DNA from 4 places in the Janthinobacterium sp. GW823-FHT03B06 genome. Region 2 is predicted to be linked to each of the others. Evidence: predicted binding sites of a transcription regulator. Region 2 holds the regulator's gene; each other region holds the start of a gene.
What was found. Region 2 encodes sigma-54, which starts transcription at its own class of promoters, with help from an activator protein. Its sites were predicted from a motif close to TGGCANGNAANCTGCTTT; they were not measured.

Region 1 (7,795 bases), on a different contig from region 2:
CGGCTGTGATAACGGAGCACGGCGTCCGGCGTGCAGCGGCAACGTCCCGAAGCGTGGCCCAGATAGCCGCACGGGCAGGGATTCATGGCGGCGATCAGCTGGAAGCGGGCGGGAAACTCGGCCTGACGGGCCGCGCGTGAAATGTTGATCACGCCCGATTCCATGGGCTGGCGCAGCACATCGAGCACCCGGCGCTGGAATTCGGCGATTTCATCGAGAAACAGCACGCCGCAGTGCGCGAGCGAGATTTCTCCGGGGCGCGGCACGTTGCCGCCGCCCACCAGGGCCACGCCGGACGCCGTCTGGTGCGGGGCACGATAGGGGCGGCGTTTCCAGTGTTCCACCTTGAAGTGGCCGCCCAGCGAATGCACGGCGGCCGATTCCAGCGCCTCTTCGTCGCTCATGGGCGGCAGCACGCCGGGAAAACGGCTGGCCAGCATGGTCTTGCCCGCGCCCGGCGGCCCGACCATCAGGACGTTATGGCCGCCCGCGGCCGCCACTTCCAGCGCCCGCCGCGCCTGCTGCTGCCCTTGCACATCGGCAAAGTCGGGATACGGAAAGACGTGCGCTGCCAGCATGGGCTGATGGCGTTGCAGGGAGGTCTGGCTGCCGTGCGTGGCAAAATGCGCGCAGACTTCGAGCAGGCTGTGGGCGGGATAGATGCAGGCATCGCTGACGAGCGCCGCCTCGTCCGCATTCGCCTGCGGCAGGATGAAGGCGCGTGGCGCACCCGCAGGGCTGCGCTGCATGGCAAAGGTCATGGCCAGGGCGCCGCGGATGGGCCGCAACTGGCCAGAGAGCGACAGTTCGCCCGCGAATTCGTAGTGATGTAATTGGTCGCCCGGCAACTGGCCCGAGGCGGCCAGGATACCCAAGGCAATAGGCAGGTCGAAGCGCCCCGATTCCTTGGGCAAGTCTGCCGGCGCCAGGTTGGCCGTGATGCGCCGCGCCGGCATCTCAAAGCCGCAGTTTTGCAGCGCGGCACGGACGCGGTCGCGCGATTCCTTCACTTCCGTATCCGGCAGGCCGACTATCGTAAACGAAGGCAAACCGTTGGCAAGGTGGACTTCGACACTTACCTCGGGCGCTTCCATGCCGGCCAGGGCGCGGCTTTTCAGGACGGCCAGACTCATCAAACTCCCCTGTGGCGCGGGCGCGGGCAGTCTCAGTCTAGCGCGTGAAACGCCGTCAGGCTTGAGCTATGCCAGCAAGGCCGTCAATAACGTGGTCTGGCTGGCGTCACCTTACAACCTTACACCTTGGCCTTGGGCTCGTTCAGACGCGTTTCCAGTTCGATCAGGCGCAATTCCAGTGCGTCGAGCTTGGCGCGGGTCTTGGCCAGCACTTGCGCCTGAATATCGAATTCCTCGCGCGTGACGAGATCGAGGCGGGCGAAGCCCTGGGTCATCATCGATTTCACGTTTTTCTCGATATCCTTGGCCGGCGAGTTCTCGATGGCCTGGTGGATCTTGCCTTGCAAGTCGTTAAAGAAGGTATTCATGTCCATGTTCAGTCCTTTTATGGTGCGGCATGTGCATCGCACCATTGCGGTGCACAGCGGTGTTAATCTGGTGCGAAAATAGGCAAATCCACAACGCTTCAGCAGCGTATTTCCGCATGCCCAGCGGCTTGCACGGTATGTATGGCCGGAAACGCACCTGTCAAGGTGGCAAGAGAGCTGGCACGTATTCTGCTAAAGAAGGTATGAACGCTTTGTGATCTCCAGCCAAGATTTTAAACCTCAACCGCTTTAAAAGTTCAATAAAAGGGAATCGCCATGAAGAATCTGTCCAAGAACATGACTTTAGCTGCAGCGTTGACGCTGGCCATGACCGCCTTGTGCGGCAGCGCCATGGCCCAGGATGCAGTGGCGGCGCCTGCTGCGGCCGAAGCCGTACCTGATAACGTGGTGAGCTACAACGTGGCGCTGACCAGCGACTACCGCTACCGTGGCGTGTCGCAAAGCCGTCTCGACCCTGCCATCAGCGGCGGCGCCGACTATACCCACAATCCGACGGGTTTGTACGTGGGGACCTGGCTGTCGAGCATCAAATGGATCAAAGACGGCGGCGGCGATACCAACCTGGAATGGGATATCTACGGCGGCAAACGTGGCGAGATCAGCAACGATTTCACCTACGATGTGGGCGGCCTGTACTACTTCTATCCCTCGAATGGGCTGAGCACCAACGCGAACACCTTCGAACTGTACGGCCAGCTCGGCTATGGCCCGGCCTACATCAAGTACTCGCATTCGACCAGTAATCTGTTCGGCGTGCCTGACAGCAAGAACAGCGGCTACCTCGATGTGGGTGCCAACGTCGATGTGCACGATGGCTACATGCTGAACCTGCATGCCGGACGCCAGAAGGTCGCGCACAACGATTCCCTCAGCTATAACGATTACAAGATCGGCGTGACCAAGGATTTCGGCGTGGTGACCGTGGCTCTGGCCGCCGTCAAGGCCAACATCACGTCGCTGGCACCGAATGGCAAGAATCTGGCGAAATCCGGTCTCGTGCTGACCGTATCCAAAACCTTTTAAGCGAGACTGCCATGAAAATGATTACTGCAATCATTAAACCGTTCAAACTGGACGAAGTACGCGAAGCCTTGTCGGCTATCAATGTGCAAGGCATTACCGTCACCGAAGTCAAAGGTTTCGGCCGCCAGAAAGGCCATACGGAACTCTACCGTGGCGCCGAGTATGTCGTTGATTTTTTGCCAAAAACCAAGATTGAAGCAGCCGTCGATGACGCCATTGTCGACCAGGCCATCGAAGCGATCGAAGGCGCCGCGCGTACCGGTAAAATCGGCGACGGCAAGATTTTCGTCTACAACCTGGAACAAGTCATCCGCATCCGTACCGGTGAAACCGGCAACGAAGCGCTCTAAGGGGAATATTGATGCGTAAAAATATAACAAAATTGCTCGCTGGGTTTGCCTGTCTGTGTGCGTTTGGCGTCGCCGCGCCGAGCTTTGCCGATGCCCCCGCCAAGACGGAGGCGGCCACGACCACGGCCGTCGCCGCTCCCGCCGTCACGCCCGTGCCTGAAGCCGCAGCACCGGCTGCTGCTGCGCCGGCCGCTGCCGCTGCAGCGCCAGCCGCCGCACCCGTCGCCAACAAGGGCGATACCAGCTTCATGATGATTTCCACCTTGCTGGTGATCTTGATGACCATCCCCGGCCTGGCCCTGTTCTACGGCGGCCTGGTGCGCTCGAAGAACATGCTGTCGGTGCTGATGCAAGTGTTCATGGTGTTCGCGCTGGTCATCGTGCTGTGGTGTATTTACGGTTACTCGGTCGCCTTCACGGAAAAAACCGCCTTCTTCGGTGGCTTCGACCGCCTGTTCCTGAACGGTATCTGGGATCCGGCCAAGGGCACGTTTGCCGCCGCCGCCACCTTCAGCAAGGGTGTCGTCATTCCCGAGTTCGTCTTCGTCGCCTTCCAGGGCACGTTTGCCGCCATCACCTGCGCACTGATCGTCGGCGCCTTTGCCGAGCGCGCCAAGTTTGCCGCCGTGCTGGCCTTCGTCGTGCTGTGGTTCACGTTCGCCTACCTGCCGGCCGCCCACATGGTGTGGTTCTGGACCGGTCCTGACCTGATCACCAATGCCGCCACCTCGGCCAGCGAAGCCCTGAAAGCGGGCTGGATCTGGCAAAAAGGCGCGCTGGACTTCGCCGGCGGCACCGTGGTGCACATCAATGCCGCCGTCGCCGGCCTGGTGGGCGCGATCATGATCGGCAAGCGCGTCGGCTACGGCCGCGAATCGATGGCGCCGCACTCGCTGACGATGACCATGATCGGCGCCTCGCTGCTGTGGGTGGGCTGGTTCGGTTTCAATGCCGGTTCCTCGCTGGAAGCGGGCGACGTGGCGGCTCTGGCCTTCGTCAACACCTTGCTGGCCACTGCCGCCGCCACCCTGTCGTGGGTATTTGGCGAGTGGATCAGCAAAGGCAAGCCATCCATGCTCGGTGGCGCGTCCGGCGCCGTGGCCGGCCTGGTGGCGATCACCCCGGCGGCCGGCTTTGTCGGCCCGATGGGCGGCCTGGTCATCGGCCTGCTGGCCGGTATCGTCTGCCTGTGGGGCGTGAATGGCCTGAAACGCCTGATCGGCGCCGACGATTCGCTCGACGTGTTCGGCGTGCATGGCGTGGGCGGTATCCTCGGTGCCTTGCTGACGGGCGTGTTTGCTGCACCACAATTGGGCGGCCAGGGCATCTTCGACTATGTCACCAACAAGATGTCGGCCGATCCGTATTCGATCGGTCATCAGGTGTGGGTGCAGGCGCAAGCGGTCGGCACCACCATCCTGTGGTCGGCCGTCGTCTCCGTCGTCGCCTATAAACTGGTCGACATCGTCATCGGCTTGCGCGTACCGGAAGAAGAAGAGCGCGAAGGCCTCGACATCACCAGCCATGGCGAGCAAGCGTATCATGGTTAAATAACAAGGATCTGGCATGCCAGCGCCCCGGCGCGGCATGTCCGGCCAGAAAGGCGCCTCATTGAGGTGCCTTTTTTTCGTTGTGGGAATGGAAAAGGTCTTTAAAACAAGGGTTTTGCCCCGATTTGGGGTACTTACACGGTAATATAGTCGGCAGTTCTGTGTGCTTTTTTGAATACTGCACATAATTTAAGGATGTAACTATGGTTCCCCATCTCGTCACGGCCCTGACCGGACCGCTGCTCGACCTCGAAAAAAAGATTCTGGCCGCGACGCCGGCCATTGAGCGCTGGTTTCGCATGGAGTGGCAAGAACACACGCCGCCCTTCTATTGCTCGGTAGACTTGCGTAACGCCGGCTACAAACTGGCGCCCGTCGATACCAATCTGTTCCCTGGCGGTTTCCATAACCTGGCCACGGAAATGCTGCCCCTGTCCGTGCAGGCCGCCATGGCTGCCATCGACAAGTATTGCCCGGACGCCCGCAACCTGCTGATCGTGCCGGAATTGCACAACACCACGCCGCAATACCTGCAGAACGTGGCGCGCCTGATGCAAATCTTCCGCCAGACGGGACTGCACGTGCGCTTCGGTTCGTGGTCGCCCGAGATCACCCAGCCGACACCCTTGGCGTTGCCGGATGGCAACATGCTCGTCATCGAGCCCCTCGTGCGCCTGAACAACGGTCGCCGCCTGGGCTTGAAGGATTTCGACCCGTGCACGATTCTGCTGAATAACGACTTGTCGGACGGCATCCCCGATATCTTGCAAAATATTCATGAACAAAGCTTGCTGCCGCCCTTGCACGCGGGCTGGGCTTTGCGCCGCAAGAGCAACCACTACACGGCCTACGATGAAGTGGTGAAAAAATTCGGCAAGATGATCGATGTCGACCCGTGGATGCTCAATCCCTTCCACGCCAAGTGCAGCGACGTCAATTTCCAGGAAGGCGAGGGCGAAGACGCGCTGGCCGCCAGCGTCGATGTGCTGCTGGCCAAGATCCGCAAGAAATACAAGGAATACGGCATCAAGGAAAAGCCCTTCGTCATCGTCAAGCCCGATGCGGGCACGTATGGCACGGGCATCATGACGGTGCGTGACGCCAGCGAAGTGCGCGACCTGTCGCGCAAGCAGCGCGACAAGATGTCCATCGTCAAGGATGGCAAGGTCGTCACCGACGTCATCATCCAGGAAGGCGTGCCCACGTTTGAAAGCATCAAGGATGCCGTGGCCGAACCCGTCGTCTACATGATCGACCGCTATGTGGTGGGCGGTTTCTACCGCGTGCACGCGGAAAAGGGCGTCGACCAGAATCTGAACGCCCCAGGCTCGCAGTACGTGCCGCTGGCGTTTGCCCAGCAGCATGCCGTGCCGGACTTGAAGGCCAAGCCGGGCACGGCCGCGCCGAACCGCTTCTATGTGTATGGCGTGGTGGCGCGCCTGGCCTTGCTGGCCGCGTCGCTGGAAATGGAGCGCACGGACCCGAATCCCGAGGTGTATTGATCGCTCCCTGCAGCTTGCCGGGCGCGGTGACTACCGCACCTGGCGATCTCGGCTAGAATCAAGCATTCCTTATCCAGGCTCCCCGATTGGACGCACCATGAAAATTGCATTCCTTGCCGACCCGCTGGCAGGCTTCAAGACTTACAAAGATTCCACCTTCGCCATGATGCGCGAGGCGGCCAAGCGCGGCCACGCCGTGTACGCGTTCGAACAGAAGGACATGGCGCTGGAAGAGGGCATCGTCACGGCACGGGTAAAACACATCGCGCTGACGGGCGACGAACACGACTGGTACAAGGTCGTCTCGACCGAGGAAGTGCGCCTGTCGGCCCTGGACGCCATCATCGAGCGCAAGGACCCGCCGTTCGACATGGAATACGTGTACGGCACGTATTTGCTGGAACTGGCGGAAAAGCAGGGCGCGCACGTCTTCAACAAGCCGTCCGCCATCCGCGACAACAATGAAAAGCTGGCCATTGCCCAGTTTTCCGAATTCACGTCGCCGACCCTGGTGACGTCGGATGAAGCGCGCCTGCGCGCCTTCCACGCCAAGCACCAGGACGTCATCTTCAAGCCGCTCGACGGCATGGGCGGCACGGGCATCTTCCGCGTCAAGGCCGATGGCCTGAACCTGGGCGCCATCATCGAGACCTTGAGCGAGAACGGCGCGCAGACCATCATGGCGCAGCGTTTCATCGCCGACATCGTCAAGGGCGACAAGCGCATCCTCGTCATCGGCGGCAAGCCGGTGCCGTTTTCGCTGGCGCGCATCCCGCAGGCGGGCGAAGTGCGGGGCAACCTGGCCGCCGGCGGCACGGGCGTGGCGCAACCATTGACGGCGCGCGACCTGGAAATCGCAGAAAAGCTGGGCCCGATCCTGGCCGCGCGTGGCCTGATGCTGGTAGGATTGGACGTGATCGGCGACTATCTGACGGAAGTCAATGTCACCAGCCCGACCTGCTTCCAGGAAATCATGCAGCAGACGGGTTTTGACGTGGCTGCCATGTTTGTCGACGCCGTCGAGCATGGCGTTGCGCAAGCGCAGCAGCGCTAGAGGGTATTGACTATGGTAGGGATTTTGCTCATGACACATGCACCGCTGGGACAGGCTTTCATCGCTGCCTGCGCGCATGTGTTTCGCGGTCCAACGGAGCGGTTTGAAGCCATCGACGTCGTCGCCGACCAGGACCTGGCGGAAGTGCAAAAGCTGGCGTCGGACGCCATCTGCCGCCTCGACGACGGTTCCGGCGTGCTGGTGATTACCGACGTGAAGGGCGGCACGCCGTCGAACTGCTGCAACAAGCTGGCCGATGCGGGCAGGGTGGAAGTCATCGCCGGCATCAGCCTGCCGATGCTGCTGCGCGCCATCACGTATCGCCGCGACACGCTCGACGTGGTGGTGGAGATGGCGCTGGCCGGCGCGCAAAGCGGCGCCGTGCGCGTCGATAACCGCATTCGCGTGGGCGAGTAAGGAAGTACATGGCCGCCGCCCTGAAGGCGGCGGGTTTTATAGGCCAAGATTGTCATCAGCGTAGTGCATTCAGGGATAGAGACCATACAAAAATGATTCAAAGAGAACTCGAAATCATCAACAAGCTGGGACTGCACGCACGCGCCTCCGCCAAATTTACCCAGCTCGCCGCCAAGTTCAAGAGCGACGTCTGGCTGACCCGCAACGCGCGCCGCATCAACGCCAAGTCCATCATGGGCGTGATGATGCTGGCCGCCGGCAAGGGCGCGAAAGTGACCCTGGAAGCCGAGGGCGATGATGAGCAGGCATGTGTCGATGCGCTCACCACCCTGATTAATGACAGGTTTGGCGAAGGCGAGTAATGCCCGCCGAACGCA
Region 2 (7,795 bases):
ATCACCGGAATATCCGGCTCCGGTAAATCCGTCGCGCTCAATGTGCTGGAAGATACCGGCTACTATTGCGTCGACAACCTGCCGCCGGCCTTGCTGCCGAGCCTGGTGCAAACCTTGCTCGACGAAGGCACGCCGCAACTGGCCGTCGCCGTCGATGCGCGCAGCGCCGAATCGCTCGTCAGCTTGCCGCACAATGTCGCGCTGTTGCGCGACCAGGGGCATGACGTCAAGGTCATGTTCCTGACAGCCACCACGCATTCGCTGGTGGCGCGCTTCTCGGAAACGCGGCGCAGCCATCCGCTGTCGCACGAGTTGCGTCCGAACCAGAATCCGGCCAGCCGCCGCACCCTGATCGAGTGCATCTCGGAAGAACGCGAACGCCTGTCGGCCATCGAACAGCTGGGCCATGTGATCGATACCTCGGACCTGAGCGCCAACAAACTGCGCGCGTGGATCAAGGATATCGTCGCCTCAGAGCGCGCGCCGCTGACCCTGTTCTTCGAATCGTTCGCCTTCAAGCTGGGCGTGCCGCTCGATGCCGATTTCGTCTTCGACGTGCGGGCCTTGCCCAATCCCTATTACGACCTGGCCCTGCGCCCGCTCGACGGCCGCGACGCGCCCGTGATCGCCTTCCTCGACGCGCAACCGAGCGCGCTGGAGCTGCTGGCCGACATTCGCGCCTTCATCGAGAAATGGCTGCCGTCGTTCAAGTCCGACAACCGCAGCTACCTGACGGTGGCGCTGGGCTGCACGGGCGGCCAGCACCGCTCCGTGTACATGGCGGAACGGCTGGCGCAGTATTTCGGCCCCAAAGAAAGAGTCGTGCTGCGCCACCGCGAGCGTTCTTAATCAGTCGAGGTGGCGCAGCGGATGGGCTTGCGCCGGCCAGACGGGGGCGAAGAAACGCGCCACCATGGCCGCGTCGACCCCGTCCAGGCTGGCAGGCTGCCAGCGCGGCGCATTGTCCTTGTCGACCACCAGCGCGCGCACGCCCTCGAGCACTTCGCCATGTTCGAAATTGTGGCGCACCACCGTGCGCTCCATGCGCAGGCAATCGGCCACGCCCAGGTGGGCGCCCCGCTGCAGCAACTCCAGGGTCACCGACATCATCAAGGGCGAGCGCAGGCGCATGGCCGCCAGCGCCTTCGCCGCGAACGCGCCGTCATCCTGCGCCAGCGAGGCCATGATGGCGGCCACCGAACCCGCGCTGAAGTGGCGGTCCAGCGCCGCGCGCGCCGTGGCCAGGGGGGAAGCGCCCGCCTCGGCCTGGAAAGGCGCCGCCAGCGCCTTGATGGCGACCGGCAAGCCTTCGCCCGGCGTGGACTCGAACAGGGCCAGCAGCGCCCCCATCTGCGCCTCGGGCAGATACACGTCGGCCAGGCCCGTGTACAGGGCGTCGGCCGCGTTGATCGTCAAACCCGTCAAGCCCAGGTACAGGCCCAGCTGACCCGCCAGACGGGATAAAAAGTAACTGCCGCCCACGTCGGGGAACAGGCCGATATTGACTTCCGGCATAGCCATGCGCGTGCGGCCCGTGACGATGCGCAGGCGGTTGCCGGGCCCCGCTTGCGCCACGCCCATGCCGCCGCCCATCACCACCCCATCCATGACGGCGATATACGGTTTCGGGTAGAAGTGAATCAGATGATTTAAAGCATATTCTTCCGTAAAGAAATCTTCCAGCAAGGCGCTGCCGCCCTGCGGCGTGGCCAGGCCCGCGTCGTAAAAGAAACGGATGTCGCCACCCGCGCACAGGGCTTTTTCGCTGCTGGAGCGGATCACCACGGCGTCCACCTGCGGATCGTCGCGCCAGGCCAGCAAGGCCGCGCTCAGGGCGCGCACCATCTCCAGCGACAGGGAATTCAAGGCTTTCGGACGGTCGAGCACGATGTGGCCCGTGCGGTGGCGGATGGAAATCTGGACGAGGTCGCTCATGGCAGGCAGGAAAGAAGTGAAAGTGCAAACATTCTAGCGCCTGCGCGGCGAACATTGCGTTTCGCTGGACGCAAAAAAGGGCGCAATGTGCGCCCTTAGTTGATCACAGCCGGTTGAAAGTCGCGGGCCGCTTAGGCGGGGGCGAATTCTTCTTCCGAACTGTCTGGCAGATGCTTGATCGCCTCTTTACCGTGCCCTTGCACTTTGGTTTTGTATTTCATCACTTGCCTATCGAGCTTGTCGATCAGGGTATCGATCGCGGCATACAGGTCGTGCGCCAGGCTTTCCACATAGACAGTTTTGCCACTCAGACGCAGGTTGACTTCGGCCTTTTGACGTTTTTCTTTCTCTTTGAGGTTATCCACGGTCAGAATCACGGCGATATCGATAACTTGATCGAAATGACGTTTCACGCGCTCCAGCTTCGTTTGTACGTATTCACGGATGGCTGGTGTCACTTCGAGATGATGTCCGCTGATGGTGAGATTCATACACACTCCTAAAGATGATCGGGTTCGTGCGGTCCATCGTATCCGGCCCGCAGAGGAACCGAAAAAAACTTACAAACACTTACGCAGGCTCACTGGCGGAATTTTTAACGCTTCCCGGTATTTGGCAACAGTACGTCGCGCAATCACCATGCCTTGTTCCCCCAGCATGTCCGCAATCTTACTGTCGGATAAAGGATTTTTAGGGTCTTCTGCTCCTGTCAGTTGCACGATCAATGCCCGTATCGCCGTCGATGACGCTTCGCCCCCCGCTTCGGTGGCGACGTGGCTACCAAAGAAATATTTCAACTCGAACATGCCGTGCGGGGTCAGCATGTACTTTTGAGTTGTTACCCGCGAGATAGTACTCTCGTGTAAACCCAGTGTATCAGCTATTTCACGGAGCACAAGGGGGCGCATGGCAACGGCCCCATGCGAAAAAAAGTTCTTTTGTCTTTCTACTATCGCCTGCGCCACGCGCAGAATCGTGTCGAAGCGCTGGCGCATATTCTTGATCAGCCACTTGGCTTCCTGCAACTGTGCACCCATGGCGCCCTCGCCCTTGCCCTGCTTGAGCAAGTTGGCGTACATGGCGTTGACGCGCAGGCGCGGCATGACGTCGTTGTTCAGGGTCACTTGCCAGCCATTGCGCGCGCGCTTGACGACGACGTCGGGCACCACGTAATCGGACACGTCCGCAGCGAACACGGCGCCCGGATGCGGGTTGCACTGGCGAATTACCGTCTGCGCTTCACGCAAGTCTTCATCGTCGCAATCGAGGGCTTTTTTCAGCTTGTTGAAATCGCGCTGGGCAAACCAGGCCAGGTGCTTTTCCACGATGACGAGGGCCATGCGCCGCGTCACCATGGCGATGTGCGGCAAGCGCTTGATTTGCAGCGCCAGGCATTCGGACGCATTGCGCGCGCCCACGCCGGGCGGATCAAAACTTTGCAGCAGCGACAAGGCCGTGCGCATCTCGTCGGCATCGATTTCCAGCTCTTCCGGCAGGCGCGCCAGGATGTCGTCGAGCGACTCTTCCAGGTAGCCATTGTCGTCGAGCGCGTCGATGATCAGCTCGACCAGCGCGCGGTCGCGCAATTCGAGCACCGTCACGCGCATCTGCTCCATCAGGTGTTCGCGCAGGGTACAGTGATGGGCCTCCAGTTGCGGGCGGGAATCTTCGTCGTCGGGCGCCTTGCCCCGGCTCGCTTCGCTCCAGTCGCTGTCGCCGCCATCCGCGGCGGCCGGGCCCTCGCCCGCCTCGCCGTCAAAGGTTTCCGCTTCGGCCGGCGCCGCGGGCGCCTCCTGGCCTGGCGGCTGGGGCGGCGCTTCGGCCGGCGCGGCCGTGGAGCTCAAGGCCCCGTCGGACAGCAGGCGCAGCGAACGGTCGAGCGGATCGTCGAGGCGCTCGAGCAAGGGATTGTCCGTCAGCAGTTGCTCGAGTTCCTGATGCAATTCCAGAGTAGACAATTGCAACAGGCGTATCGATTGCTGCAACTGCGGCGTCAGTGCCAGGTGCTGCGAAGTGCGCAGCTGCAATGATTGTTTCATTGGCTTACATGCGGAAGTGTTCGCCCAGATAGACCCGGCGTACCGACTCGTTCGCGATGATGTCGTCGGGGCGTCCCGACGCCAGTACCGAGCCCTGGTTGATGATGTAGGCACGGTCGCAAATACCCAGCGTCTCGCGCACATTATGATCGGTGATCAGCACGCCGATATTGCGCTCCTTCAAGAAGCGCACGATGCGCTGGATCTCGATCACGGCGATCGGGTCGACGCCGGCGAACGGTTCGTCGAGCAGCACGAAACGGGGATCGGTGGCCAGGGCGCGGGCGATTTCCACGCGGCGGCGCTCGCCGCCCGACAGGGACAGCGCCTGGTTCTCGCGCAACTTTTCAATCTGCAAGTCGGCCAGCAGTTTATCCAGGCGTTCCTCGATCTCGGCCTTCTTCAAAGGACGGCCTTCGACGGTCTGGATTTCCAGCACGGCGCGGATATTGTCTTCCACCGTCAGCTTGCGGAACACGGACGCCTCCTGCGGCAGATACGACAGGCCCATCTGCGCGCGGCGGTGGATCGGCAGGCTGGAAATGTCCACGCCGCTGATGTCGATGCTGCCGCCATCCGACGGCACCAGGCCGACGATCATGTAGAACGAGGTGGTCTTGCCGGCGCCGTTCGGGCCCAGCAGCCCCACCACTTCGCCGCATTCGACTTGCAGCGAGACATCATGCACGACCTGCCGCTTGCCATAGGTTTTCTGCAGTCCGCGAACGATCAGGGTGCTGCCGCAACGGGTATTGTCCATTATTTCGTTCCTGGCACAGGTGTGGCCGGCGCTCTCTCCGCCGCGGGCGCCTTGGTCTTCGGCTGGATCACCATGCGCACGCTGCCGCCATCGGAGGTGCTGGTGCCGCTGTCGGAATTTTCCATCTTGAATACTTCCTTGCGGCTGTCATACGAGATGAAGGCGCCATTGGCCACATCGGTCACTTTCGTGCCCTCCAGGCGCGTCAGCTTGGCCTTGGAAAACAGTTTCACCACTTCCGTCTTGTTGTCGTATTCCACGCGCTCCGCTTCGCCTTCGACCCACAGGTCGCCGGCGCCATCGCGCTTCTGGCGGAACGTGGCCAGCTTGCCGGGATCTGCCCAGAAGGTGATGAACTGGTAGCCTTGCGGGTCTTCCGTGATCAGGGCCCGGCCCGCCTTCATGGTCAGCGTGCCCTTGACCAGCACGACGTCGCCCGTCAGGGTACGAATCTGCTTGACGTCATCGACGTGGCCGCTACGCGCCGTGATGACGGCTTCCTTCTCGGAATCGGCCTTCTCGGCATGCGCCACGCCCATGAGGGCCAGAGAAAATACGCTCAACAGCAAGATGTTCTTCATAGTATGGTTTCCTTGTTTCATTCTGTCATTTTGCCGCCGCGGCCGGGCGCGGTTTCGGCGGGAGGACCATGCGCAAGGCATTCTGCACTTCCACCACGCCGGTGGCGTTATTGGCCTTCATGCCGATACCATTGATGCGCGAGGCGCCCGTCAGGATATCGACAGGCACGTCCGTTTCCATTCTTTCTTCGTCCGGAAACACCGTCAGCGCTTCCGTCCTCACGGTCAGGTTCTGCGCCTTCGGACTGGCCACGCGGTCGATCACGACCTTGCGGTGCAGTTGCAGCCGGGTATTGTCCTGGTCGATATGCGCCAGTTCCGCATTCATGTTCAACGGCGGCATGCCCGGCGTGAGCTTGCGCACGAAGGGCTGGTCGATATCGGACGAATCGTCGGCCGGATAATGCGTGAGCTTGTTGCCCGACACGATATAGCTGGGCTTACCCGTCAAGTCCATGCGCACCAGGCTGAAATTGGTGATGAAATAGTCGGGCTCACCCAAATTCTTGCTGGCCTTGATGTCCTGGCCATTCTTGTTCATCACTTCAAGCAGCCAAAAGCTGGCCAGCGCGACGACGACCGCGCCCAGCAGGGTAAAAATCATGCGCCAGCGATGGGCGCCTCCTGGCTTACGCATAGGGTTTCACTCTTTCATAGGTCACTGGCGGCAAGGCGCACCTCACTCCAGGAACGGCGCCATGACGCGCGCATAGTTGTCCTGGGCGCGCAGCAGGAATTCACAGATTTCGCGCACCGCGCCGCGGCCGCCGCCGGCCTGCGTCACATGGTGTGCCAGGCCCTGCGCTTCCGGACGCCCGCCCGGCACGCTGACGGCAAAGCCCACGCGACGCAGGATGGGCGCATCGATGACGTCGTCGCCGATGTAGCCGCATTGCTCTTCCGTCAAGCCCGTCAGCGCCAGCAGTTCGCGAAACGGCGTCAGCTTGTCGTGACCGCCCTGGTGCACATGGGTAATGCCCAGGTCTTGCGCGCGGCGTGCCGTGATGGCCGAGCGGCGCGCGCTGATGATGGCCGTCTGCACACCGGATTCCTGCAGCAGCTTGATGCCCAGGCCATCATACACATTAAACGTTTTCATCATTTCGCCGTCCGGGCCGAAATGCAGGCTGCCGTCGGTAAGCACGCCGTCGACGTCAAAGATCATCAGTTTGACCTTGGCCGCGCGCGCCAGGTTGTCCGCTACGCTCTCCATCAGATCACCTTCGCTTGCGTCAGATCATGGATATGCAGGGCGCCCACCAGCTTGCCGTCGGCATCGACGACCAGCATCTGGTTGATGCGGAACTGTTCCATCACGGCCACGGCATCGACAGCCAGGCGTTCGGGCGCGATGCTGCGCGGCTGCGCATGCATGACGTCGCGGATCGCCACTTGCGTGAAGTCCTGCACGCGCTCGAACATGCGGCGCAAGTCGCCATCCGTAAACACGCCCACGGGGCGGTTGTCCGCATCGACGACGGCCGTCATGCCCATGCCCTTCTTCGTCATTTCTTCCAGCGCCTGCAGCAGCGAGGCGTCCACGGGTACTTTCGGCACCCGTTCGCCGCTGCGCATGACGTCATGCACGTGCGTCAGCAGGCGACGGCCCAGGGCGCCGCCCGGGTGCGAGCGGGCGAAATCTTCTTCCTTGAAGCCGCGCAAGTCGAGCAAGGCCACGGCGATCGCATCGCCCAGAGCCAGGGTGACGGTGGTGCTGGCCGTCGGCGCCAGATTCAGCGGACAGGCCTCTTTTTCAACAGAAATATCCAGGTGCACATCGGCCAGCTGGGCCAGGCTGGAATTCGGTTTACCCGTCATGGAAATCAGTACGCCCCCCATGCGCTTGACGACGGGCATGATGGCCATCAGTTCGGACGACTCGCCCGAGTACGAGATGGCAATAAAAGCATCGTCCGAGGTGACCATGCCCAAGTCGCCATGGGCCGCTTCGGCCGGATGCACGAACAGGGCCGGCGTGCCGGTGGAAGCGAGGGTGGCGGCGATCTTGCGCGCGATATGGCCGGACTTGCCGATGCCCGAGACGACGACACGCCCCTTGCACTGCAGCAGCAGCGCCACGGCGCGGCCCACGCTGTCGTCCGTTGCCAGGCGCGCGTGCAGCGCATTGATGGCGTCGGACTCGATCTGCAAGGTGGTGCGGGCCAGCGCGACAGCGCGCTTGGTGGTCGCTTGCATGTCAATTCGATCAAAAGCTTTCAGCATTGTTTTTTCATGGGTTACACTCATGCCCAAAGTATAAACGAATTAGGAAAGCAAAAAACTTGCCAGTCACAACAAACAACGATTTCCATTGACCGTACCGGGCAACCCATGTTTTCCTCGCTTGAACTGACCCTGATGTTACTCGGCAGCGCCGTGCTGGGCGTGGTCGCTTTCAGAATGTTGCATTTGCCGCCCATGCTGGGCTATCTGGCCGTCGGCATCGTCATCGGCCCCCATGCGCTGGGCCTGGCGGCGGA
Region 3 (7,795 bases), on a different contig from region 2:
ATCATGCCGAGAAACGTGGCGGGCTGCCCCCAGCCACGGCGCTGCTGGCCGCCCCAGAGACCCACGCCCAGCATGGCCAGCAAATGGTCGATGCCCGTGAACGGATGGGCGAAGCCGGCCAGAAAGCCCACGCTGTCGCCGTGACCGGGATGGGCCATGGCGGGCAAGGCCAGCAGGCACAGTGCCGCCACGGCGGCTGTTTTCTTCATCAGTCTTGCGCTCATTGCAGCTCCTTGCCTGGTTGATCGAGCAGACCTTGCTCGCGGATAAAATCGATAACGACCTGCACGCCGTCGCCGCTGCGCAGGTTGGTAAACACGAACGGGCGCTCGCCGCGCATGCGCCTGGCATCCTGCGCCATCACGTCGAGGTTGGCGCCCACATACGGCGCCAGGTCCGTCTTGTTGATGATCAGCAAATCGGAGCGCGTGATGCCGGGCCCGCCCTTGCGCGGGATTTTTTCGCCGCCGGCCACGTCGATCACGTAGATCGTCAGGTCCGACAGTTCCGGGCTGAAGGTGGCGGCCAGATTGTCGCCGCCCGATTCGACCAGGATCAAATCAAGATGCGGAAAATCTGCCTGCATGCGCGCGATGGCTTCCAGGTTGATAGACGCGTCCTCGCGGATCGCCGTGTGCGGACAGCCGCCCGTCTCCACGCCCATCAGGCGTTCGGCCGGCAAGGCGTCGGCACGCAGCAGGATTTCCATGTCTTCCTTGGTGTAGATATCGTTCGTGATGACGGCCATGTCGTAGCGCTCGCGCATGCCCTTGCACAGCATTTCGCACAGGGCCGTCTTGCCCGAGCCGACGGGGCCGCCTATGCCCACGCGCAAGGGATTGGAGGTAATCGATGTCATGTTTGCTCTCTCATTGAATAGTTCAGGAACGGTACAAGCGGCTGTACTGCACTTCGTGCCGCATCGACAGCAGCGACAGGCCTGGCGCCCAGTTGCCCATCTCGTCGTCTGGCAAGGTTTGCGCCGCGAGGGCCGCCGCTTCCAGGTCCGGCCGCAGCGACAGCAGCAAGCGCTGGCCCGCCACCTGCCCCAGCGGCACGGATTTCACGCAGACGAGCACCTGGTTTTCCGCCCAGGCGAACAGCATGGCCAGCAGCGCCTCTTCGCGCGGAATGGCCAGCGCCGCCACGGCGCAGGCATACGCGGTGGGTAAAGCCACTTCCGGTTCGCCCTGCAGCATGTCGATCAAGACGCCATCGGCCACGCCCAGCTCGGCCAGCAGCTTGGTCAAGGAATAGCCCATCTGGATGGTTTCGGCGCGAAATTCCGCCGTATCGCGCGAAGCGATGAAGCGCTCGCTCCAGCGCTGCACGGCGCGCAGATCCTGCGCTGCAAACGCCTGCATCAAGCGCCAGCACAGGGGCGCCTCCCAGCGCGCCACCACCTGCGCCAAGTGTTGCGCGATCCATGCGCGCGCCGTGGCCGCGTCGTGCACCAGGCTTGACTCGAGCGCCGCTTCCAGCCCCTGCGAATAGCTATAAGCGCCGATGGGCAAAGCCGGGCTGGCGAACTGCAGCAGATGCAGCAGGGCCGACGCCTGCATCACGCAGTGTCACCGGGGCGGTGGATTTTCTGCCGCAGCGGCACGGGCGCCAGCAAGTGCTGGCCGTGGCCGTCGTGGTGGCCATGGCCGCCGCCATATGCGCCCGCTTCCGGTTCGAACGGCGCGCTTTCTTCCGTCACGGTCGCCCGCAAGCCTTCGAGCATCTCCTTGAGCACCACGTCCTTGCGGATGCGCAAAAATCCGTCGCCCACCTGCGCCTGCGTGTGGCGGTTCCCCAGATGGAAAGCGCAGCGCAGCAGGGTATGGGCATCCGCGCAGCGCACCAGATAGGTCGGTTCGCGCGCGGCGACGATCTGCACCACCTGCCCGCCCGGCCCCGTCATGCGCTCGCCGTCGCGCAGCACCGTGCCGCGCACGGTGAACACGGCCACATCCTCGCCATCCGACAGCACGGCGCGCAGCCGGCATTTTTCGCGCTGGTCGTAGGGCAGCACGAGTTGGGCAACGGCGGCGCGAGGATCGTCAGCCGCCAGTTTGGTATGCAAAGTCAGCATGATGTCTCTCGCTTAAAATAGAAAATAGCGCTGCGCCATGGGCAGCACGGCCGCCGCCTCGCACACGAGCAGCTGGCCGTCGGCGCGCACGGCGTAGGTTTCCGGGTCCACTTCCATGTGCGGCGTGGCGCCGTTGTGGATCATGTCGTGCTTGCGCAAGCCGCGCATGTTTTTCACGGCGATGACGGATTTATTCAGTTTGAGCTGGTGCCCGATATCGAGGTCGTAGGCCGCCTGCGAGACAAAGGTGAACGACTTTTTCAGGCCGCCGCCGAAGGCGCCGAACATCATGCGGTAATGCACGGGCTGCGGCGTGGGAATCGAGGCGTTCGGGTCGCCCATCTGCGCGGCGGCGATCATGCCGCCTTTTAAAATCATCGACGGCTTGACGCCGAAAAACGCGGGTTTCCACAGGACGATGTCGGCGATCTTGCCCGCCTCGATGGAACCGACCACGTGCGATATCCCGTGCGTGATGGCCGGGTTGATCGTGTACTTGGCGATGTAGCGCCTGGCGCGGAAATTGTCGCTGCGCGCCGTGTCGGGCGCCAGGGCGCCCCGCTGCACCTTCATCTTGTGCGCCGTCTGCCACGTGCGCATGATCACTTCGCCGACGCGGCCCATCGCTTGCGAATCGGACGACATCATCGAGATGGCGCCGATATCGTGCAAGATATCTTCGGCGGCGATGGTTTCGCGGCGGATGCGCGACTCGGCAAAGGCCACGTCTTCGGCAATGGCCGGGTCCAGGTGGTGGCATACCATCAGCATGTCCAGGTGCTCGTCGAGCGTGTTGACGGTGAAGGGGCGCGTGGGATTGGTCGACGACGGCAACACGTTGGACTGGCCCACGGCGGCGATGATGTCGGGCGCATGGCCGCCGCCCGCCCCTTCCGTGTGAAACGTGTGGATGGTGCGGTCCTTGAAGGCGGCCAGGGTGTGCTCGAGAAATCCGCCCTCGTTGAGGGTGTCGCTGTGCAGCGCCACCTGGATATCCATGCGGTCCGCGACGGACAGGCAATTGTCGATGGCGGCCGGCGTGCTGCCCCAGTCCTCGTGCAGTTTCAGGCCGATGGCGCCCGCGCGCACCTGTTCTTCCAGGGGCAGCGGCAAGCTGACGTTACCTTTGCCCATGAAGCCCAGGTTCATCGGAAAGGCGTCGGCGGCCGTCAGCATGGCGTGCAAGTGCCACGGTCCCGGCGTGCACGTGGTGGCGGCCGTGCCCACGGCCGGCCCCGTGCCGCCGCCCAGCATGGTGGTCACGCCGCTCATCAGCGCTTCCTCGATCTGCTGCGGGCAGATGAAGTGGATGTGCGTGTCGACGCCGCCGGCCGTGACGATCATGCCTTCGCCAGCGATGATTTCCGTGGCGCCGCCGATGGCCAGGGTGACGCCGGGCTGGATGTCCGGGTTGCCCGCCTTGCCGATGCCGAAAATCAGACCGTTTTTCAGGCCGATGTCGGCCTTCACGATGCCCCAGTGGTCGAGGATGACGGCATTCGTGATGACGGTGTCCATCACCTCGGCCGCGCAGCGCTGCGACTGGCCCATGCCGTCGCGGATCACCTTGCCGCCGCCGAATTTCACTTCTTCGCCGTAGATCGCGTAGTCATGCTCGATCTCGATGAACAGTTCCGTGTCGGCCAGGCGGATGCGGTCGCCCTTGGTGGGGCCGAACATCTCGGCATACGCGCCGCGGGGAATGCTGGCCATCTCAATCCTTTCCCGGTGGTGTGTCTTGCAGTTCGCCCATCACTGCGCCATTGAAGCCGAACACCTTGCGCTCGCCCGCCAGCGCCACCAGTTCCACCGTACGCTGCTGGCCCGGCTCGAAGCGCACGGCCGTGCCGGCCGTGATGTTCAGGCGCATGCCGTAGGCGCGCCAGCGCTCGAAGGCCAGCGCCGGGTTGACTTCAAAAAAGTGGAAGTGCGAGCCGACCTGGATGGGCCGGTCGCCGCGGTTGGCCACCACCACGGTGGCCGTGGCGCGCCCCGCGTTCAAGCTGATTTCGCCTTCTTCCAACTGGTATTCGCCTGGGGTCATGAGGGGCTCCTTCGCAAAAAAAACTACGGTATCGGGTGGTGCACGGTCACCAGCTTGCTGCCATCGGGGAAAGTCGCTTCCACCTGGATGTCGGGGATCATCTCGGCGATGCCGTCCATGACGTCGGCGCGCGAGAGTATCCTGGTGCCGTCCGACATCAGCTGCGCCACCGACTTGCCGTCGCGCGCGCCCTCCATGATGGCGGCGCTGATCAGGGCCACCGCTTCCGGGTAATTCAATTTCAAGCCGCGCGCCAGGCGCCGTTCGGCCAGCAGCGCGGCCGTAAAAATGAGCAGCTTGTCTTTTTCGCGGGGAGTCAGGTCCATGGTTTTCCTTGCGCTTCTTTCCTGATTAAGTGTTCCAGATGCGGGGCACGACGGCGTCGCGTCCCAGCATGGCGGGGCGCAGCAACTGCCAGGCGGCCAGCATGATGCGGCGCGCCGCCTCGCTGTCGCCGCACAGCAGGCGCACCACCACCAGCGATTTCATGTGCGTGGCGCCAAACGCGGCGCCGGCCGGCACGGCGATGTCGCGCACGGCCGCCAGCACGGCGGAAGAAACGGGCCGGCCGACGGCGATCAGGGTGGCGCATACCGTGTGCCCGCCCAATCCCAGCGGGCTGGCCATCAGGGCGCCGCCGGCGGCCAGCACGCCCTGCTCCCACCACAGCAGCTTGCCGCCGCGGCGGATCTGCACCTGCTGGCTGATGCTGCCCGTATTAAAAATTTCGCCTGCGGCGCTGCGGCCCAGGCAAACGATGTCGCAGCCGATGTAGCCGGCGTCCGCCGCCAGGTCCACCTCATGTCGCAGGCGCACGCAGGCCTGGTCGAAGAAGATGCTCTCCTGCGGCAGCCACTCGATGGCAGCGCCGCTGCCTGCGCGCAGCACGATGTGCTGGCCCGAGACATGGCCGTTGGCGCGGTACCATTTGGCGGCGCCCGGTGACGTGAGCAAGGCGTGCGCGCCCTCGCCCGCCGTGGCGTCGACGGCCAGCTGGTCGCCGCCCACCACGCCGCCGGGCGGATGGATGATGATGGCGTGGCAGACGGCATCGCCTTCCGGATACAGGGGCTTTTGCACGCGCAGGGGGCCGCTGTGCGTGCGCTCGACAAGGCGGCTGACGCCATCGTGCAGCGCGAAGCCCAGGCGCAGGTGCGCCTGCCAGGCGCCGTGTGCGCTGGCTGGTGGAGGCATGACTGGATGGCTGCTGTCTGGCATGCGGGGCAATCGCGTAAATAAGCGATTACCTAAGCAGGATATGTGCCAGCATCAGGTGAAGGAAACGTGAGAATCGTGCACCGCGTTGCAGCGAATGCACCGGCATGGTGCAGCGACCGCACCGCGGCGCTTATGCCTGGGCCATGGCCAGGGTGCGCCGTTCGCGCAGCAAGGCCGTAAACAGTGCGGCGCCCAGGGGGCGGCTGAAATAATAGCCCTGCATTTCATCGCAGCCGTGTTCCGTCAGGAAGGCGACCTGCTCGCGCGTTTCCACGCCTTCGGCGATGACGCGCATGTCGAGGTTGTGCGCCAGCGAGATGACGGAACGGGCGATGGCCGCGTCGCTGCTGCTGGTGGTGACGTCGTCGACAAAAGATTTGTCGATCTTCAGCACGTCGATGGGAAAGCGCTTCAGGTAACCGAGGCTGGAATAGCCGGTGCCGAAGTCGTCGAGCGAAATGCCTACGCCGATGTCCTTCAGGCGCGTGAGGGCCGCCACGGCCTTGTCCGGGTCGCCCATCACCGTGCTTTCCGTGATCTCGATGCCCAGGCAGGCGGGCGCGATGCCGTACTTGCGCAGGGCCGCCTCGACGAAGGGCACCGTGCGGTCCTGCGCGAACTGCTTGCCGGACAGGTTGACGGCCACCTTGATGCTGCCCAGGCCCGCATCGTGCCACACACGGATCTGCGCGCACACGCTTTCAAGCACCCATTCGCCGATGGCCGTGATCAAGCCATATTCCTCGGCCAGCGCGATGAACAGGCCGGGCGGCACCTTGCCCAGCACAGGATTATTCCAGCGCAATAACGCTTCCGCACCCAGCATGGCGCCCGTGCGCAAGCACATCTGCGGCTGGTAGTGCACTTCAAATTCATCGCGGCCGATGGCGCCGCGCAGCTGCTGCTGCATGGCCAGGCGGGCGCGGATATCGCTGCCCATGCGCTCCGTGAAGAAGGCGTAATGGTCGCGCCCCATTTCCTTGGCGCGCACGAGGGCCGTGTCGGCGTGGCGCAGCACGTCGTCGAGGCTGTCGCCGTCTGCCGGGCACATGGCGATGCCGATGCTGGTGGTCAGCGCCAGGCGCTCGCCGTCAACACTCAATTCTTCGCGCAAGCCGGCCAGGATGGTTTGCGCCAGCCCCAAGGTACGTCCCAGCAGGGCATCGTCCTGCAGCAGGATCTGGAATTCGTCGCCGCCCTGGCGCACCACAGTGTCGCCCTCGCGCACGCAGCCGGACAGGAAGCGCGCCACCACTTGCAGCGCCTTGTCGCCGACGGCCTGGCCGTGCGAATCGTTGATGTTCTTGAAGCGGTCCAGGTCCAGGCACATCAGCACCACCTGCTGGCTGTCGCGCACGGCGTTCGCGCGCGCCTGTTCGAAGCGCTCGCGCAGCAGCACGCGGTTCGGCAAGCCCGTCAGCGCGTCGTGGTAGGAGAGGAAATCGATCAGATGCTGCTCGGCCTTGCGCTCGCTGATGTCGAGGAAGACGCCCACATAGTTGACGACGGCGCCATCGGGCCCGTGCACGGTGGAGACGCTGAGCAGGCAGGGATAGGTGTCGCCGCTCTTGCGCCGCGTCTGCACCTCGCCCGACCAGCAGCCGCTGCTGCGCAAGCCCTGGCGCAAGGCCAGCAGCACCGCTTCGCCCGTGTATTCGGCATGCAGGCGCATGATGTCCGTGCCCACCACTTCCTGCGCCGCGTAGCCGGTGATGCGGGTAAAGGCGGGATTGGCCGTGACGATGATGCCGGCCGGATCCGTGATCAGGATGGCGTCCTGGGTGGCTTCGAAGACCTGGCCCGACAGGCGCAGCAATTCTTCATTGGCGCGGCGGATCTGCACTTCGCGCGCCAGCGTGCTGGCCACCTGTTCCAGTTCGGCCGTGCGTTCGGCCACCCGGCGTTCCAGGTTGGCGCGCTCCTGCGCCAGCTGCAGCTGCGCCCGCGCCAGACGCACATGGGCATCGGTGCGGGCGAGGATTTCCTCGGCCTGGAAGGGCTTGGCGATGAAATCGACGGCGCCCAGCGCAAAGCCGCGCACCTTGTCGTCCGTATCGTACTGGGCCGACAGGAAGATCACCGGCACCTGCTGCAGGGACGGTATCTCCTTCAGGCGGCGGCACACTTCAAAGCCGTCGAGGCCGGGCATGCGCACGTCGAGCAGGATCAGCTCCGGCGGGCGCGCCTGGGCCGTCCACAGGGCCAGTTCGCCGTTCGGCGCCTGGCGCACCGCGTAGCCGGCGCCGCCCAGCAAATCGCTCAACAGCTTCAGCGAAGCCGGCGTATCTTCAACGATCAGTACTTCGCCCTTCGAATTCACTTCCGAAAAATCGCGGTGCATGTAGCAGTTCTCTCAGCTTTGGATGAGGCGCGGCGGTCCGTTGCCACGCTGGACAAGACATTTTCTTTGCGATGAACTACGTACTATCATCATAATCTTTATTGCAATTTAGCAC
Region 4 (7,795 bases), on a different contig from region 2:
CCCGCGCCGCCCATGCGCTGCGCGCCGTAGCGGTCCACCAGCCAGCCGGACGGCACGCCGCAGAACGCCGCCACCAGCGGCCCGGCCGCCAGCACCATGCCGGTGACGGCCGTGCCCAGGCCCAAGCCGCGCGCCAGGTAGAAGGGACCGACCACCAGGGTCGACATCATGACCGTCGACACCAGCATGCTGGTCGCCAGGCCCGCGCTGAGCACGGGCGCGCGCAGCATGGCCAGGCGTATCAGCGGCGCCGGCGCCTTCAGTTCGACGCGGACGAACAGGGCGCCGCCCACGCAGGCGGCCAGCAGCAGGGCTGCGTTGCGCATGCCGAAATGGCCGCGCCCCAGGGTCATGGCCAGCGCGTACGCGGCCAGGGTCAGCGCCAGCAGCAAGGTGCCGCGGTGGTCGAACACGGGCCGCCTGGCGTGCGCGCCGCCCCGGTCAGCCGGCAGGTAACGCCAGGCCAGCAGCAGCGCCACGCCGGCCAGCGGCACGTTGACGAGAAAGATGGATTGCCAGCCGAAGCGGGCGATCAGCAGGCCCCCCAGCGCGGGGCCGAGCGTGGTGCCGACGGCCGACATGGTACCGAGCAGGCCCATGGCGCTGCCCGTCCTGGCCTTGGGCACGGTGCTGCCGACAAAGGCCATGGTCAGCGCCATCATGACGGACGCGCCCAGGCCCTGCAGGGCGCGCGCGGCGACCAGCAGCCACAGGGTGGGCGCCAGGGCGCACAGGATGGAGGCGGCGGCGAACAGGGCGATGCCGGCCAGCAGCAGGCGGCGCCGGCCGATCATGTCGCCGAGGCGGCCCACGCTGACGATCAGCGCGGTGATGGCCAGCAGGTAGGCCAGCACGATCCATTGCACGTCCTGGAACGGCGCATGCAGGGCCCTGGCCATGTCGGGCAGGGCCACGTTGGCGATGCTGGTGCCCAGCGCGGGCAGCAGCATTGACAGGGACAGGCTGGCAAGCGCGCCGCGCACGGGCATCGTGGCGGTGCCGGCCGGGGTGGTCTGCTGGCTTGGAGGTAGGGGTTTTGACGGCGAATTCATAAGGTGGCTTGTCCATCCAATAAGAGTCATTCCATGGTAGCGAGGGATTTGGCATGGCGGAAGACGCATCATTTGCACTATATTGTTGCGTTTGACGCCATGTCTGGTGCGTGGGCGCCGCTGCAGCATCTGGCCCATCTCGAAGGCGGGCGGGCTGTCGGCCAGGTGGCAGCGGACGATGCGCCCGGGAATGCCGGCCACCGTGCAATGGGCGGGCACGTCCTGCAGGACCACGCTGCCGGCTGCCGCCTTGCTCATGGTGCCGATTTCGATGTTGCCGAGGATATTGGCGCCCGCGCCCAGCATCACGCCCGAGCGTATCTTCGGATGGCGGTCGCCATGCTCCTTGCCGGTGCCGCCCAGGGTGACGTTCTGCAGGATGGAAACGTTGTCGTCGACTGCGGCCGTTTCGCCGATGACGATGCCGCTGCCCTGATCGAGCATGATGCCCGCGCCGATGCGCGCGGCCGGATGGATGTCGATGCCGAAGACGCCGGCCGCATGGCTGGACAGGGCAAAGGCGGCCTCGCTGCGGCCCGCCGTCCACAGATGGTGCGCCATGCGGCAGGTTTGCAGCGCGTGAAAACCCTTCAGGTTCAGCCGCGCGTGCAGGCTGTCGGGGCAGGCGGGATCGCGCTGCGCGATGGCCGCAAGGTCGGCCGTGATGCTGGCCAGGATGGGCGGCTGCGTGCTTGGATTGTCCTCGAACAGGGGCCGCAGCACGGCCGGGCGCATATCGCGCGCGCCCAGGCGCTGTGCCAAGATGGCGGCAGCCCGGCGGGGCTGTCGCGCGGCAGTATCAGCTTGGCGAGCTGCTGCGCCATGCCGCGCACCTGCGTCCACACGCCGGGAATGTCGTCGGACTGGCTGGCTGCGGCGGCATCGATGCGGCGCAAGGGCGGCGCAGGCGGCAGGGGGCTGGCATAGGTCAAGTAAGTCATCGTGGTGCCTGTCCAGGCAAAGGAAGGGGGAAAGTGGAGTGCATGGCAACAGGGCCGGCGCCGGCTGGCAAGTGCCCGGGCTCCCGGAAGGCAGGGCCAGGCGATTGCGGATACACGATAAGCCGCCACGAAGGACGAAGCAAATCGTAAATACTGAGCGCGCGGCTCACGATTCCTGATGCTTGGGGAGGCAGGGGCGCATGCCGCGCTGGCGCGCGGGCAGGCGGCGCCAGGGGGAGGTGCGATGAGGCGGGAAGGAGGGGGCGGAGCGTGGCCCCGCGAAATTACAGCGCGTTGAGCGGAATCTTCAGGTAGCGCACGCCATTGTCTTCCGGCTCGGGCAGCTTGCCTGCGTTGATATTGACCTGGATGGCAGGCAGGATCAGGGTCGGCATGTCGAGGGTGGCGTCGCGGCCCGTGCGCATGGCCACGAATTGCTCTTCCGTGATGCCGTCGCGCAAGTGGATATTGCTGGCGCGCTGTTCGGCCACCGTCACTTCCCAGCGCGCCTCGCGGCCGTTGGGCGGGTAATCGTGGCACATGAACAGCCGCGTCTGCGGCGGCAGGGCCAGCAAGCGCTGCACGGAGCGGTACAGCAGGGTAGCGGAACCGCCGGGGAAGTCGCAGCGGGCCGAGCCTACGTCCGGCATGAACAAGGTGTCGCCCACGAAAACGGCGTCGCCGATCTGGTACGCCAAGTCGGCCGGCGTGTGGCCGGGCACGTGCAGGGCGCGTACTTCCAGTTTGCCGATATGAAACACCTGGTCTGGCGCGAACAGCTGGTCGAACTGCGAACCGTCGGCTTTGGCGCCGTCCTGGTGATAGACGGCCGCGAAGGCCTGCTGCACCGTCTGGATGGCGGCGCCGATGGCCACGTCGCCGCCCAGCTGCTGCTGCAGGTAGGGCGCGGCGGAAAGATGATCGGCGTGCGCGTGGGTTTCCAGCAGCCAGCGGCACTGCAAGCCGTGTTCGCGCACGAAGGCGATTACCTTGTCGGCCGAGGCGGTGGAGGTGCGGCCCGCCTTCGGGTCGTAGTCGAGCACGGAATCGATGATGGCGCAGTCCCGTCCATCCGCTTCGTAGACAACGTAGGTGACGGTGGCGGTGGTCGGGTCGAAGAAGGCTTGGATTTGTGGAGTCATCGCGGCGGCAAGGGACGGGCAAGGGAATGGCATTATATCGCCAGAGTTCGCTAAAAAAATGCTGCAAATTGACATTTGACATGCGGAAAACAGATAAGCAGGCATGCATGCCTCCGTCGCAGCCGTGCGCACGCTCGCGCTTGCAGCATGGTAACCTCATTCTTCCAAGGAGGAATTCATGAACGATATCACTGCACGCAGCGAACAGTACCGCGGTTTTACGATTTCCGTGACCCCGCAAAAGGATAACGACGATTTATGGGATTTTACCTACCGCCTGCAGCGCGACGGTGAGCCGGAAGCGCAGGCGATCACGCGCAGCCGTACCCTGGGCGGCTACGCGGCGCCCGAGACCGCCTGCACGGCGGGCCTGGAAGTGGCCAGGACGGAAGTGGATAATCTGCTGCGTCCTTGAGCCAGCGTAAATCGTTTAGCCTGAAAGTCGGCCTGACCGCGCGCCGGCGCGTGAAACACGTCGCTAGCGGTCACGCTTCATGCTACGATTTCCAGTATTGAGTCAGTCAAAGGAGGCACCCCATGAATAGCAGTTCTAAAATTCACTATAAAGGCTGGGAAATCGTTCCCCTGGCCGTGCCCACCACCGATGGCAAATGGTCGGCCAGCTGCGACATCGAACGCGCCACGGCGGAAGGCCTGGAGGTGTTCGAAGGCTCGACCATGCAATTCGTGCGCGACGACGAGGAGGGCGCCATTGCCGCCGCCTGCGAAGAAGCCGTGCGCCAGATCGACAACATCATCGCCAATCCGCTGGTGCGGCTGGCCTAGTCCTTGAATTTCCGGCAAATCTGCAGCCGGCGCCCGCCGGCTGTTTTTTTATGCGCGTCGCCGGTGGCAGTCTCATATGTTTCATATTTCATGTTTCAATGTTTCAAATGGAATGATTGAAACATATTTGAAACATCATTGGCCTGAATCGTGACATCGCTGTTCCCTGGCGTGACAACGCGTGCAGCGCCGATACGTGGCCATTTCCCTGGTTTTCACTGTGCCGTGGCGCATTTTCCGCGCGAGCGCATGGTGCTGGCACGGCATTTGCAATACCAATGCTCATAGCCACTCCATGAAACATTCGGGACCATCCGAAACCCATAAGGTGAACACATGACTCAATACTCAGCAGGTGCCGCATTCCGCAAGGCCGTCCAGGAAGAATCCCCGTTGCAAGTCGTCGGCGCCATCAACGCCAACCACGCCTTGCTGGCCAAGCGCGCCGGCTATAAGGCCATCTACCTGTCCGGCGGCGGCGTCGCGGCCGGCTCGCTGGGCTTGCCAGACCTGGGCATTTCCAGCCTGGACGACGTGCTGACCGACATCCGCCGCATCACCGACGTATGCGACCTGCCGCTGCTGGTCGACGCGGACACGGGCTTCGGTTCCTCCGCCTTCAACGTGGCGCGCACGGTGAAATCGATGATCAAGTTCGGCGCGGCCGGCCTGCACATCGAAGACCAGGTGGGCGCCAAGCGCTGCGGCCACCGTCCGGGCAAGGAAATCGTCAGCAAGGAAGAGATGGTCGACCGCATCAAGGCGGCCGTCGATGCGCGCACGGACCCGAATTTCGTCATCATGGCGCGCACCGATGCGCTGGCCGTCGATGGCTTGGAAGCGGCACTGGAACGCGCCGTCGCCTGCGTCGAAGCGGGCGCCGACATGATCTTCCCGGAAGCCATCACGGACCTGGACATGTACGCCACGTTTGCCAAGGCCGTCAACGTGCCGATCCTGGCCAACATCACGGAATTCGGTGCCACGCCGCTGTTCACGCTGGACGAACTGCGCAGCGCCCACGTGGGCCTGGCCCTGTACCCGCTGTCCGCCTTCCGCGCCATGAACAAGGCGGCGGAAAACGTCTACCAGGCGCTGCGCCGCGACGGTACGCAAAAGAATGTCGTCGACACCATGCAGACGCGCATGGAGCTGTATGAATCGATCAACTATCATGATTTCGAGCAAAAACTCGACGCGCTGTTCGCCGCGCAAAAGAAATAAGTAAAGAAACAGGGACCGCATGCCGGTCCCGCAGTGACGCACCCGAGACTATTCAATCTGGAGAATACAATGACCGCACCGCAAGCCGCCACTTTCAAGCCTAAAAAATCCGTCGCCCTGTCCGGCGTCACCGCCGGCAACACGGCGCTGTGCTCGGTCGGCAAGACCGGCAACGATTTGCACTACCGCGGCTACGACATCCTGGACGTGGCCGACAGCTGCGAATTCGAGGAAATCGCCTACCTGCTGGTGCACGGCAAGCTGCCGACTTCCGCCGAACTGAAAGGCTACAAGGCCAAACTGAAATCCTTGCGCGGCTTGCCATCGGCAGTGAAAGCGGCGCTGGAAGCGCTGCCCGCCGCCGCCCACCCGATGGACGTGATGCGCACGGGCGTGTCCGTGCTCGGCTGCACCCTGCCGGAAAAAGACGACCATAACGCACCGGGCGCGCGCGACATCGCCGACCGCCTGATGGCGTCGTTCGGCTCCATGCTGCTGTACTGGTACCACTACAGCCATAACGGCAAGCGCATCGAAGTGGAAACGGACGACGACTCGATCGGCGGCCACTTCCTGCACTTGCTGCACGGCGAAAAACCGTCGGCGTCGTGGGAAAAAGCCATGCACACGTCGCTGATCCTGTATGCGGAACACGAATTCAACGCGTCGACCTTCACCAGCCGCGTCATCGCCGGCACGGGTTCGGACATCCATTCGGCCATCACGGGCGCCATCGGCGCGCTGCGCGGCCCGAAACACGGCGGCGCCAACGAAGTGGCGCTGGACATCCAGAAGCGCTACGACAATGCCGACGAAGCGGAAGCGGATATCCGCGAACGCGTCGCCAACAAGGAAGTGGTGATCGGCTTCGGCCACCCCGTCTACACGATTTCGGACCCGCGCAATAAAGTCATCAAGGAAGTGGCGCGTTCGCTGTCGCAGGAAGCGGGATCGACCAAGATGTTCGACATCGCCGAGCGCCTGGAATCGGTCATGTGGGAAATCAAGAACATGTTCCCGAACCTGGACTGGTTCTCGGCCGTGTCCTACCACATGATGGGCGTGCCGACGGCGATGTTCACGCCTCTGTTCGTCATCTCGCGCACCTCGGGCTGGGCTGCCCACATCATCGAACAGCGCATCGACAACAAGATCATCCGCCCGAGCGCCAACTACGTCGGCCCGGAAGACCTGGAATTCGTGCCAATCAAGGACCGTAAATAATGAGCACCGCAATGAGTACCCCCATGAATACCCTGTACCGCAAACCCTTGCCGGGAACAGGGCTGGACTACTTCGACACGCGCGCCGCCGTCGATGCGATCGCCCCAGGCGCCTATGCCACCTTGCCCTACACCTCGCGCGTGCTGGCCGAAAACCTCGTGCGCCGCTGCGACCCGGCCACCCTGAACGCCTCGCTGAGCCAGTTCATCGAACGCCGCCGCGACCTCGATTTTCCGTGGTTTCCCGCCCGCGTCGTCTGCCATGACATCCTGGGCCAGACGGCCCTGGTCGACCTGGCCGGCCTGCGCGACGCCATCGCGGCCCAGGGCGGCGACCCGGCCCTGGTCAATCCGGTGGTTCCCACGCAGCTGGTAGTGGACCATTCGCTGGCCGTCGAATGCGGCGGTTTCGACCCCGACGCCTTCGCCAAGAACCGCGCCATCGAAGACCGCCGCAACGAAGACCGTTTCGACTTCATCGACTGGACCAAGAAAGCGTTTAAAAACGTCGACGTGATCCCGCCCGGTAACGGTATCCTGCACCAGATTAACCTCGAGCGCATGTCGCCCGTGATCCAGGTGCAAAATGGCGTGGCCTATCCCGACACCCTGGTGGGCACGGATTCGCATACACCGATGGTCGATGCGCTGGGCGTGATCGCCATCGGCGTGGGCGGCCTGGAAGCGGAAAGCGTGATGCTGGGCCGCGCCTCGTGGATGCGACTGCCCGATATCATCGGCGTCAAGCTGACGGGTAAACCACAGCCGGGCATCACGGCGACCGACACCGTGCTGGCGCTGACGGAATTTTTGCGCAAGCAGAAGGTCGTCTCGTCCTACCTGGAATTCTTCGGCGAAGGCGCATCGCACCTGACCCTGGGCGACCGCGCCACGATTTCCAACATGGCGCCGGAATTCGGCGCCACGGCCGCCATGTTCTACATTGACGCGCAAACCATCAAGTACCTGAAGCTGACGGGCCGCGACGACGAACTGGTGAAACTGGTGGAGCTGTACGCCAAGGAGACGGGCCTGTGGGCAGACAGCCTGGTGGACGCGCAGTACGAGCGCGTCTTGAGCTTCGACCTGTCGTCCGTCGTGCGCAATATCGCCGGGCCGTCGAATCCGCACAACCGCGTGCCGACGTCGGAACTGGCCGCGCGCGGGATTTCCGGCGTGGTGGAAAACGAGCCGGGCAAGATGCCGGACGGCGCCGTGATCATCGCCGCCATCACCAGCTGCACCAATACGAACAACCCGCGCAACATGATCGCGGCCGGCCTGATCGCGCGCAATGCGAACCGCCTGGGCCTGACGCGCAAGCCGTGGGTCAAATCGTCGCTGGCGCCCGGCTCGAAAACCGTGGAACTGTACCTGCAGGAAGCGGGCCTGATGCCGGAACTCGAAGCATTGGGCTTTGGCGTCGT

Region 1: a site for sigma-54 is predicted at 1,680-1,697, ahead of AC1RBA_RS27560 (TorF family putative porin). Genes of this name have one in related genera too.
Region 3: a site for sigma-54 is predicted at 5,370-5,387, ahead of AC1RBA_RS00280 (urease accessory protein UreD). Genes of this name have one in related genera too.
Region 4: a site for sigma-54 is predicted at 4,178-4,195, ahead of prpB (methylisocitrate lyase). Genes of this name have one in related genera too.

Annotation. Positions count from the first base shown of each region.
Region 1 covers NZ_JBXAJE010000015.1:1,653-9,447, forward strand. Annotated here, with positions in the region: gene AC1RBA_RS27550 (YifB family Mg chelatase-like AAA ATPase) at 1-1,133, opposite strand, end outside; gene AC1RBA_RS27555 (accessory factor UbiK family protein) at 1,253-1,507, opposite strand; gene AC1RBA_RS27560 (TorF family putative porin) at 1,778-2,545, shown strand; gene AC1RBA_RS27565 (P-II family nitrogen regulator) at 2,557-2,895, shown strand; gene AC1RBA_RS27570 (ammonium transporter) at 2,907-4,445, shown strand; gene gshA (glutamate--cysteine ligase) at 4,649-5,947, shown strand; gene gshB (glutathione synthase) at 6,045-7,001, shown strand; gene AC1RBA_RS27585 (PTS sugar transporter subunit IIA) at 7,014-7,418, shown strand; gene AC1RBA_RS27590 (HPr family phosphocarrier protein) at 7,511-7,780, shown strand.
Region 2 covers NZ_JBXAJE010000003.1:193,882-201,676, forward strand. Annotated here, with positions in the region: gene rapZ (RNase adapter RapZ) at 1-849, shown strand, start outside; gene AC1RBA_RS11880 (enoyl-CoA hydratase/isomerase family protein) at 850-1,935, opposite strand; gene hpf (ribosome hibernation-promoting factor, HPF/YfiA family) at 2,067-2,426, opposite strand; gene AC1RBA_RS11890 (RNA polymerase factor sigma-54) at 2,496-3,974, opposite strand; gene lptB (LPS export ABC transporter ATP-binding protein) at 3,979-4,734, opposite strand; gene lptA (lipopolysaccharide transport periplasmic protein LptA) at 4,734-5,315, opposite strand; gene lptC (LPS export ABC transporter periplasmic protein LptC) at 5,341-5,952, opposite strand; gene AC1RBA_RS11910 (KdsC family phosphatase) at 5,995-6,528, opposite strand; gene AC1RBA_RS11915 (KpsF/GutQ family sugar-phosphate isomerase) at 6,528-7,562, opposite strand; gene AC1RBA_RS11920 (cation:proton antiporter domain-containing protein) at 7,647-7,795, shown strand, end outside.
Region 3 covers NZ_JBXAJE010000001.1:58,034-65,828, reverse strand. Annotated here, with positions in the region: gene AC1RBA_RS00315 (HupE/UreJ family protein) at 1-224, opposite strand, end outside; gene ureG (urease accessory protein UreG) at 221-859, opposite strand; gene AC1RBA_RS00305 (urease accessory protein UreF) at 882-1,562, opposite strand; gene ureE (urease accessory protein UreE) at 1,562-2,077, opposite strand; gene ureC (urease subunit alpha) at 2,090-3,790, opposite strand; gene AC1RBA_RS00290 (urease subunit beta) at 3,792-4,121, opposite strand; gene AC1RBA_RS00285 (urease subunit gamma) at 4,145-4,447, opposite strand; gene AC1RBA_RS00280 (urease accessory protein UreD) at 4,473-5,315, opposite strand; gene AC1RBA_RS00275 (EAL domain-containing response regulator) at 5,470-7,680, opposite strand.
Region 4 covers NZ_JBXAJE010000001.1:119,824-127,618, forward strand. Annotated here, with positions in the region: gene epsC (serine O-acetyltransferase EpsC) at 1-1,814, opposite strand, end outside; gene AC1RBA_RS00575 (MBL fold metallo-hydrolase) at 2,278-3,135, opposite strand; gene AC1RBA_RS00580 (hypothetical protein) at 3,314-3,550, shown strand; gene AC1RBA_RS00585 (hypothetical protein) at 3,673-3,921, shown strand; gene prpB (methylisocitrate lyase) at 4,258-5,145, shown strand; gene prpC (bifunctional 2-methylcitrate synthase/citrate synthase) at 5,215-6,369, shown strand; gene acnD (Fe/S-dependent 2-methylisocitrate dehydratase AcnD) at 6,393-7,795, shown strand, end outside.